DNA from 2 places in the Arthrobacter sp. CMU6 genome. Region 1 is predicted to be linked to the other one. Evidence: predicted binding sites of a transcription regulator. Region 1 holds the regulator's gene; the other holds the start of a gene.
The links. The regulator HrcA, encoded in region 1, represses chaperone genes, less so after heat shock. The targets are predictions, from matches to a motif close to TTNGCACTCGNNNNNNNCGAGTGCNAA.
Positions count from the first base shown of each region.

Region 1 (4,338 bases):
GCGTTTGCCGGCGCCGTCGGCAATGTCCACCTGTTCCCCCACGGCCAGGCGCTTGACGGTCACCGCATGCCGGGCCTCCGCGCCGTCGAGCACAAACACAGAACCGGGGACCGTTCCGTCCAGCGCGCCGGCCGGGGTGAAGAAAACGGGGTTGCTCACCGCTACAGGTTACCGAGGCGGTCCCGCAGCTTGGCGAAGACGCCGCCGCTGGCTGCGAGCTTGCCCTCGGAGAACTGCTCGCCGCGGAGCTTTGCCAGCTGCCGAAGCAGGTCCTCCTGGGCGGGGTCGAGCTTGGACGGGGTTTCCACCTGCAGGTGGACCTTGAGGTCACCGCGTCCGTAGCCGCGAAGGTGGGTGACGCCGAGGCCGCGGAGGGTGATGATCTCGCCCGACTGCGTGCCCGCCTTGACGTCGATCTCCTGCTTGCCGTCGAAGGTCTCCAGGCTCAGCTCGGTGCCAAGGGCAGCGGCAGTCATGGGGATGTTCAGGGTCGCGTGGAGGTCATCGCCCTCGCGGACGTAGGTGGCGTCGTTGTTGACCCGGATTTCCACGTAGAGGTCGCCGGACGGGCCGCCCGCGGGGCCGGCTTCACCCTGACCGGAGAGCTGGATCCGCGTTCCGGTGGCAACGCCGGCCGGAACCTTGATGGTCAGGGACCGGCGGCTGCGGATGCGGCCCTGGCCGCTGCACTCGTTGCAAGGGTCCTTGATGACCGTGCCGAAGCCCTCGCAGGATCCGCAGGGTGCGGCGGTCATGACCTGGCCGAGGATGGAACGGACCGCCCGCTGCACCTGGCCGCTGCCGCCACAGATGTCGCAGCGTTCCGGGTGGCTTCCCTCGCGGCAGCAGGAGCCTTCACAGGTGGGGCAGGTGACGGCCGTGTCCACTTCCAGCTTCTTGTTGACGCCGAAGACAGCATCGCGGAGGTCGATCCGGACGCTGATAAGCGCGTCCTGGCCGCGGCGGACACGCGACGCGGGCCCGGACGTGCCGCCGGCGCCGAAGAAGGTGTCAAAGATGTCCTGGAACGCGAAGCCCTGGCCGGCGTAGCCGCCGCCGAAGCCGTTGTCGGTGCCGTTCTCGTTGCCCGTGGTGTCGTAGACCCTGCGCTTCTGCGGATCGGACAGCACCTCGTAAGCGTGGGTGACGGCCTTGAACCGTTCGGCGGCGTCGTCCCCGGGGTTGACGTCCGGGTGAAGCGAGCGGGCCAGCTTGCGGTAGGCCTTTTTGATCTCCTCGCCGGTGGCTTCCGGGGAGACTCCAAGAACGTCGTAGTGGCTGCTCAAAGTTCGTATCTCTTCCTGGTTGTACTGCCTGTGGTCAAAGAATGTCCGGGGCGTGCTGTCACGGGCCCAGAATCCTCGAAAGGTAGCGGGCCACCGCGCGCACGGCGGCCATGGTGGTGGGGTAGTCCATCCGGGTGGGGCCGAGGATGCCCACCTTGGCTGTGGCGTCGGGGCCGTAGCCGGTGGCCACAACCGACGCCTCGGCCAGCCCGTCGTAGGGGTTCTCCCGGCCGATGCTGACGGCCACGCCGCGAGGGTCCTGCGCCATGTCGCTCAGGAGCCGCAGCATCACCACCTGCTCCTCGAGGGCCTCCAGCACGGGTCCGATGCTGAGCGGGAAGTCAACATTGGACCGCGCCAGGTTGGCCGTTCCGGCAAGGACCATCCGGTCTTCCCGGCTGTTGTGGGCGAGGCCCTCAAGCCCTTTGCCGAGGGCCATGGCGACGGGGCGTTCGGCGGGAGTGCAGCCGGCCACGACGGCGGCCAGGTGCTGGGGCAGCATGGCCACCGGTGTTCCGGCCACACCGGTCAGGAACCGGGTGCGCAGTGCGGCGACCGTGTCGTCCGACAGGTCCTGCCCGGCGTCGACGACGCGCTGGTCAACCTTGCCGGAGTCGGCGATCAGCACGATCAGCACCTTCCGGGGCGCCAGCAGCACGAATTCAATGTGCCGCACCACGGCGCGGCTCAGGTGCGGGTACTGCACGACGGCGACCTGGTTGGTCAGCTGCGACAGGAGCCGGGCCGTCCGGTCCAGGACGTCGTCAAGATCCTCGGACCCCTCGAGCAGGGTCTGGATGGCGCGCTTCTCCGCCGGGGAGAGCGGCTTGACCGCCGAGATCTGGTCGACGAACAGGCGGTAACCCTTGTCCGTGGGAATCCTGCCCGCGCTGGTGTGCGGGGCGGTGATGAGGCCCTCGTCCTCCAGCGCCGCCATGTCGTTGCGGATGGTGGCGCTGGAAACGCCGAGGTGGTGTCGCTCCACCAGGGCCTTGGAGCCGACGGGTTCGCGGGAATGGACATAGTCCTCCACGATGGCGCGCAGCACCTCAAGCTTCCGTGGTTCGCTCACAGTCCACCTCCTTTTGGCCGTAACCGCGCGGGGCATTAATCCTGCCCGCAGACGCTGTGGTTAGCACTCGACATGCCTAAGTGCTAACAAGTCTAATATGAGTCGCCGCGTTGTTAGCATTGGTACCGCTCCGGGCGAAATTCCGGGCGCCTGTCCCCCGGCGGCATCCCCGCGGCCGGAGCGGCTCCTTCCGAGTGCAGAGCGGTGAACGAATGCAGTACCAGACCTGGGGCCCGCAGGAAATGGCAGCGCCCGCGAAGAACAGCCTTCCCGAGGTGCCGGTGGAGCGCGGCATGGTGCTCGAGGACGTCCAGTCCGGCTGGGTGGGTGCAGTAACCCGGGTGGAGAAGTCCGGCGGCATGCACCTGGTGGCGCTCGAAGACCGCCGCGGAAAGTCGCGGTCCTTCAAACTGGGCTTCGGATTCCTCCTGGAGGGGCAGCCGATCCGGCTGATGCCCCCGGCCCCCAAAGCGAAGCCCGCAGGGCAGGGCGCTGCACGGACGGCGTCGGGTTCGGTGCGGGTGGAAGGGCAGCGCGCGCAGGTCGCCAAGGCCAGCCGGATCTGGGTTGAAGGCAAGCATGACGCCGAACTCGTGGAAAAAGTCTGGGGTGACGATCTCCGGGTGGAGGGCATCGTCGTCGAACCCCTCCATGGCATCGACGACCTGGCGGCGGCCGTCGCCTCCTTCCGCCCCGGTCCCGGCCGTCGGCTGGGCGTTCTGGTGGACCACCTGGTCCCCGATTCCAAGGAGTCCAGGATCGCCGACGCCGTGATGGCGTCCCCCGGCGCCGCCGGGAACGTGCTGATCGTGGGCCACCCCTACGTCGACGTCTGGCAGGCGATCCGGCCCTCCGTACTGGGCATCCCGCAGTGGCCTGTGGTGCCGCGCGGCACTGACTGGAAAACCGGCATCCTGACGGCCTTCGGCTGGCCGCACGAGACGAAGGAAGACATCGGCCTCGGCTGGCAGAAACTCCTCGGCGCCGTGCGCACCTACGCTGACCTGGAGCCGGCCCTCCTGGGCCGGGTGGAAGAGGTCATCGATTTCCTAACAGTTCCGTAGCTCCGGTCCCGCGATTGGGCGTTGAGCCCGCGATTGCCCTACGGGCCGGTATCCTTGGTACGGCGCCACCGCACCGCGGGCCCGGCGCCACCATCGCACCAACGCAAGCTAAAGGAAGACACCGTGGCAGAAGACGCTCGCGACCGCAGGGACACACAGTCCGGCCAGGACCTGCCCCAGTACCATGGGGTTCCGGCCAACGCGCTTCCGCTGACCGCCAGCGAGGACCGGCAGTGGGCCACCCTCGCGCACTTCGGCGGCATCCTCGGCTGTGTTCCGGCACTGCTGATTTACTTGATCTTCCGTGACCGCGGCCCGTTCACCGCGCAGGAGTCCAAAGAAGCCCTCAACTTCACCCTGCCGCCGACGATTGCAGCCTTCGTGGCCAACCTCCTGGTGCTTCTTCCCGTCGTCGGCAACCTGTTCGCTGTCGTGGCCACGCTCATCTGGATTGCGCTGACCTGCTTCGCGGTGTCCGCCGGCGTGCACGTCAACAAGGGCCAGCCGCACCGGTACCAGTACAACCTCCGCTGGATCAAGTAGTCCCCATAGTCCTCACGAGGACAGCGGCCCCAGACCTGTTTCATTCGGGTCTGGGGCCGCTGTCTGTCAGTCACGCCTGCGGTTGTTTGGGCCATGCTCGGGTGGTGCCAGCCGGGCTGGAGATTCAGTCCGGCAGGATCCTGCGGACCACGGCGTCCGCCAGCAGGCGGCCCTTCAGGGTGAGGACCAGGCGCCCCCGGAAGGCATCTTCGGGCACCACGAGGCCGTCGGCGATCAGGCCGGCCACGGCCTTCTTTCCGGTCGGCGAGAGGGCAGCAGTTTCCAGCCCCGAGGAAAGCCGGGCTTCCAGCATGACTTTTTCGACGTTGCGGGTTTCCGCGTCGAGGGTCTCGCGTCCGGCAGCGGGCGAGAC
Region 1 is NZ_JBNHFL010000012.1:33,397-37,734, forward strand. It holds gene AC5RWD_RS10295 (16S rRNA (uracil(1498)-N(3))-methyltransferase) at 1-159, opposite strand, end outside; gene dnaJ (molecular chaperone DnaJ) at 162-1,286, opposite strand; gene hrcA (heat-inducible transcriptional repressor HrcA) at 1,345-2,358, opposite strand; gene AC5RWD_RS10310 (DUF3097 domain-containing protein) at 2,571-3,422, shown strand; gene AC5RWD_RS10315 (DUF4870 domain-containing protein) at 3,546-3,965, shown strand; gene hemW (radical SAM family heme chaperone HemW) at 4,090-4,338, opposite strand, start outside.

Region 2 (4,338 bases), on a different contig from region 1:
GGACGGGCTGCTGTTCCGAAGACCTGCTGCGTGAGCCGGTCCAGCTCACGGAACGGGTCAGTACGGATAAGCATCATTTCCCACTCCCTTCAGCATCTAGATTCCATGGCTACCCACCGCCGGGTATCTGTGACAGTGGATATAGATTTCTTATAGCACTGGTGACAAACTGATGCAAGAGGAATATCCAACCAGATTGACGGGAAACCCATGGCAAACCAACGCAGCAGCGGGCGCCGGCTGTACGCCATTTCAGTGGTGGCGGAACTGCTGGGAACGGGCCAGCAGAACATCCGGCTCTATGAGCGCCGCGGCCTGCTCACCCCGAAACGAACAGAGGGAGGCACCCGCCAGTACAGCGAATCCGACCTCGCGGTCCTCCGCCGCATCGGAGAACTCCTCGATGAGGGGCTCAACCTGGCGGGCGTGGCCAAGGTGCTGGAACTGGAAATGGACAACACCCGGCTCCGGCGCCAGCTAAAGCGCGCCCGCACCTCCCGCCCGATCAAGGACAACGACAACAGTGACGGCGTATAAGGCAAGCAGGGGCAGGGACGGCCGGCGTACAGCCGACGGGCGCCGGCGAAGCTTCTCCAGCACGAACGCCCGAACGGCCCGGGGCTCCGGCCCCGGACGGACCGCCGGGCGGGAAGGTCAGCGACCCGCCGGCGACGGCAGAGCTCCCGCCCGGCATTCCGGCTCACTGTTCCGTGCAGAAGCGTTCCGTTCAGCGGCCAAGGATTCGAACCCGGAGCGGATAGATGACACCGTCCCGGGATTCGTCCCTGGCGGCCGCGGCTTCCATGCTCGCGCACCGGCGGGCAGCCATCTTATGGGTCTGGCTTCGGCCCGGGAGCTGAACGTCTGTCTCTAGGACAGTCCTGCGATCCCGGGTTGCTTCCAGGACGGTTCCCGTCCTGGAAGGTTCCGGCTGAGCAGCTCCAGCAGTTCACCCTGGTCCAGGCCGGTGGCCTCACTGACCTCGGCAAGGGTGGCATCTCCGGTGCGCAGCAATGCCGTGGCGGACTCCCGAAGGGTCCGGCATGCCACGTCCAGCGTGGCTTCGGCGGTTGCTATGACTGCAGCCAGCGCCCTCAGCCCCTGGAGCTCCGGATTCATCTCGTATCACCGCCCTTTCATCTGGATCCACACCGGACTGGGAGTCCGGTGCGCTGTTCAGGTGTGCACCCGGTGGGGATCGAACCCACGACCCGAGGATTAAAAGTCCCCTGCTCTTCCAGCTGAGCTACGGGTGCCCGCCGCCCTGAGCAATATCCGTCGCCTTCTCTCCCTCTCCTCATCAGGATCTATATCACCAACCATAGATTTAGTAGCACTTCCACGCCGCAGGCGCAAGATTTTTTGGGCATAAGAGCCCCCGGAAACTCTTGCACGGGGCGGCGGCCGGTGCTATTTAAATCTATGTCAGCGGATGCAGATCCGGTCGAAGATGATCAAGGAGGCATGTCATGTTGATGCTCGATCCGTTCCGTCAGCTGGACCGCCTCGCCGAACAGGTGCTGGGCACCGTGGCCCATCCCGCCGCCATGCCGATGGACGCGTGGCGGGAAGGTGAGGAATACGTCATTGCTCTCGACCTGCCTGGAGTCGAGGTCGATTCCATTGACCTGGGCGTTGACAGGAACGTCCTGACTGTCCGCGCCGAACGGAAGGACCCGGTCGGCGAAGGCACCGAGATGGTGGCAGCAGAACGCCCCCGCGGGGTCTTCAGCCGACAGCTCATCCTTGGGGACGCCATGGAGACGGAGAACATCAAGGCAGGCTACGACGCCGGCGTTCTGACCCTGCGCATTCCCGTGGCCGCCCAGGCCGCACCGCGGAAGATCGAAATCGAAACCAAGGGAGGCCAGCAGCCCCAGATCAACGCGGCTTAACAGACCGGCACGGGACGCCCGTTACACGCTAACGCTGCCTCATCGGGCGGTAGGCATTCAGAAATGCAACGCCACCGCGCCTTGTAGCGCACATGCAGCAGCAGCGCACGGGCTGTCCTCAACCGGCGGTCCCCGATCGCGTGAGCGGCCGGGGACCGTTCCATTGGTGTCCGGCCGCATGCGGCCGGGGACCACACAGGGATCGCCGCCCCTGTTGACCCAACCATTTCCGGCTTCACGACTGCCGACCAATGTTCCAGGAAGGGGGTGACAGCGGTGAATGATGAGGGCCGGCCGGTTGCCTACACAGCCCTGGCGAGGGGGACGCCGGTTATCTCCCGCTCCGGACGGGCGTTTGGCACGCTGGACCGGGTCCTGGATGACAGAGGGGACATTTTCCACGGCATCGTCGTCGCCACCGGGGCGGGCCCGAGGTTCGTGCCCCGGGACTCGATTGAGCGGATGACAACCACGCAGATCCGTTGCGCCCTCACCGACGAACAAGCCGCGGAACTGCCACCGGCCACGTCTGACCGGCGCACCAGGACCAAACCATGGTTCGCCCGGAGGGTCCCGTGACGGTCAAGCCCCTCCGTTGGCGGCCATGCCAGGAAAAGTTCCTTTCCAAACAGAAGAAGTGGAGGTGTGCAGGGCTATGCCGGATCGTTCCCCGGTTGTTGATCCAAAGACCGAAGCTGATGGCCGGCCGGGTAGCGGGGCCGGTGCGGGTACGGTTCCCTGGCGGACGGAGGGTCTGCCGGGTGGTGAGAGCGGCGCAGGCTCCCCAAAGGGTTCCAGGGGCTGGGGAGCCTGGCAGAAGTGGGCACTGTGGGCCACCCTGCTATACGTTGCTGTCTTTGCCGCGCTCTCGATTCAGGATCAGTCAGCCCGTCCCCAGCCCGTACCATACACAGAATTCAAGGCACAGGTGGCGTCCAACAACGTCTCCGAAATCTTCGCCCGGGGAAACACGATTGAGGGAACGCTGAGGCAGGAACGGCCCCTGCCCGGAGCGACAGCCAATTATCAGCAATTCACCACCGAGCGGCCGGCCTTCGCTGCCGATGACCTTCTCGGCGTTCTGGAGCGAAACAAGGTCGCCGTGCGCGCCACCCCTGCTATCCAGGAACGGGGACTGCTGCTCAACCTGCTGCTGTCCGTGGCGCCCATAGCGCTGCTCGTCCTGTTCTACCTGTGGCTGCTCAAGCGGCAATCCGGGCTGTTCGGCATGGGGGGAGGGAAGAAATTCCAGCCGGTGGACCCAGGGAAGATCCGGGTGACCTTCAAGGACGTGGCCGGTATCGATGAAGTCGAGGCCGAGATCTCCGAGGTCGTTGACTACCTGAAAGCACCCGACAAGTACCGGCTAATTGGAGCCAAACCACCAAAGGGCGTTCTGCTGAGCGGCCCGCCCGGAACAGGAAAAACACTGCTGGCCCGGGCGACGGCGGGAGAAGCCGGGGTCCCGTTCTTCCACGCCAGTTCCTCCGAATTCGTCGAAATGATCGTCGGGGTGGGAGCCAGCAGGGTCCGCGAACTCTTCCAGGCCGCCCGCGATGCGGCGCCTTCGATCATCTTCATCGACGAGATCGACGCGATCGGGCGGAAACGCAGCGGTTCCCTTGCCGTGGGCGGCCACGATGAACGGGAACAAACCCTGAACCAGATCCTGACCGAAATGGACGGGTTCTCCTCCTCCGAAGGCGTCGTCGTCCTCGCCGCCACCAACAGACCGGACGTCCTGGACCCGGCCCTGCTGCGCCCGGGCCGTTTTGACCGCTCCATCACCGTCCACGCCCCGGACCAGAAAGGCCGGGCACAAATCCTGCAGGTCCACTCCCGGACCGTCCGTCTGGGACAGGACACCGACCTCGACGCCCTGAGCCGGATCACCCCGGGCATGACAGGGGCCGAACTTGCAAACCTCATCAACGAAGCGGCCTTGCTCGCCGTCAAACGTGAACATTCCGCCGTCAGTCACCGGGACCTGCTCGACGCGCTCGAGAAGGTGCAGCTTGGCACCGTCCGCAACGTCGTCATGCCCGCGGAGGAGCGCCGGAGAACAGCCTTCCACGAGTCCGGGCACGCCCTGCTGGGCATGCTGGAGCCAGGAGCGGACCCGGTACGGAAAATCTCCATCATCCCCCGCGGCCGGTCCCTCGGGGTGACCCTGTCCACTCCCGACACGGACAGGTACGGCTACGACGAGCACTACCTTAAGGGCAGAATCGTGGGTGCCCTGGGTGGGATGGCCGCCGAGGAACTCGTCTTCGGCGTCGTCACCACCGGCGCGGAAAGCGACCTTCAAACCAGCACCCACCTGGCCCGCATGATGGTCGGGCGCTGGGGCATGTCCGAACGGATCGGCCCGGTCCAGGTCCTTCCGGAAGAAGGTGATCCACGCACCGCCGGTGTCTCCGAGGGCATGCTCGACGCCGTGGCC
Region 2 is NZ_JBNHFL010000038.1:32,265-36,602, reverse strand. It holds gene AC5RWD_RS20850 (Hsp20/alpha crystallin family protein) at 1-74, opposite strand, end outside; gene AC5RWD_RS20845 (MerR family transcriptional regulator) at 211-537, shown strand; gene AC5RWD_RS20840 (hypothetical protein) at 871-1,119, opposite strand; tRNA gene AC5RWD_RS20835 (tRNA-Lys) at 1,184-1,256, opposite strand; gene AC5RWD_RS20830 (Hsp20/alpha crystallin family protein) at 1,470-1,895, shown strand; gene AC5RWD_RS20825 (hypothetical protein) at 2,163-2,474, shown strand; gene ftsH (ATP-dependent zinc metalloprotease FtsH) at 2,500-4,338, shown strand, end outside.
Region 2: the regulator HrcA is predicted to act here: its motif matches at 1,331-1,357, upstream of AC5RWD_RS20830 (Hsp20/alpha crystallin family protein).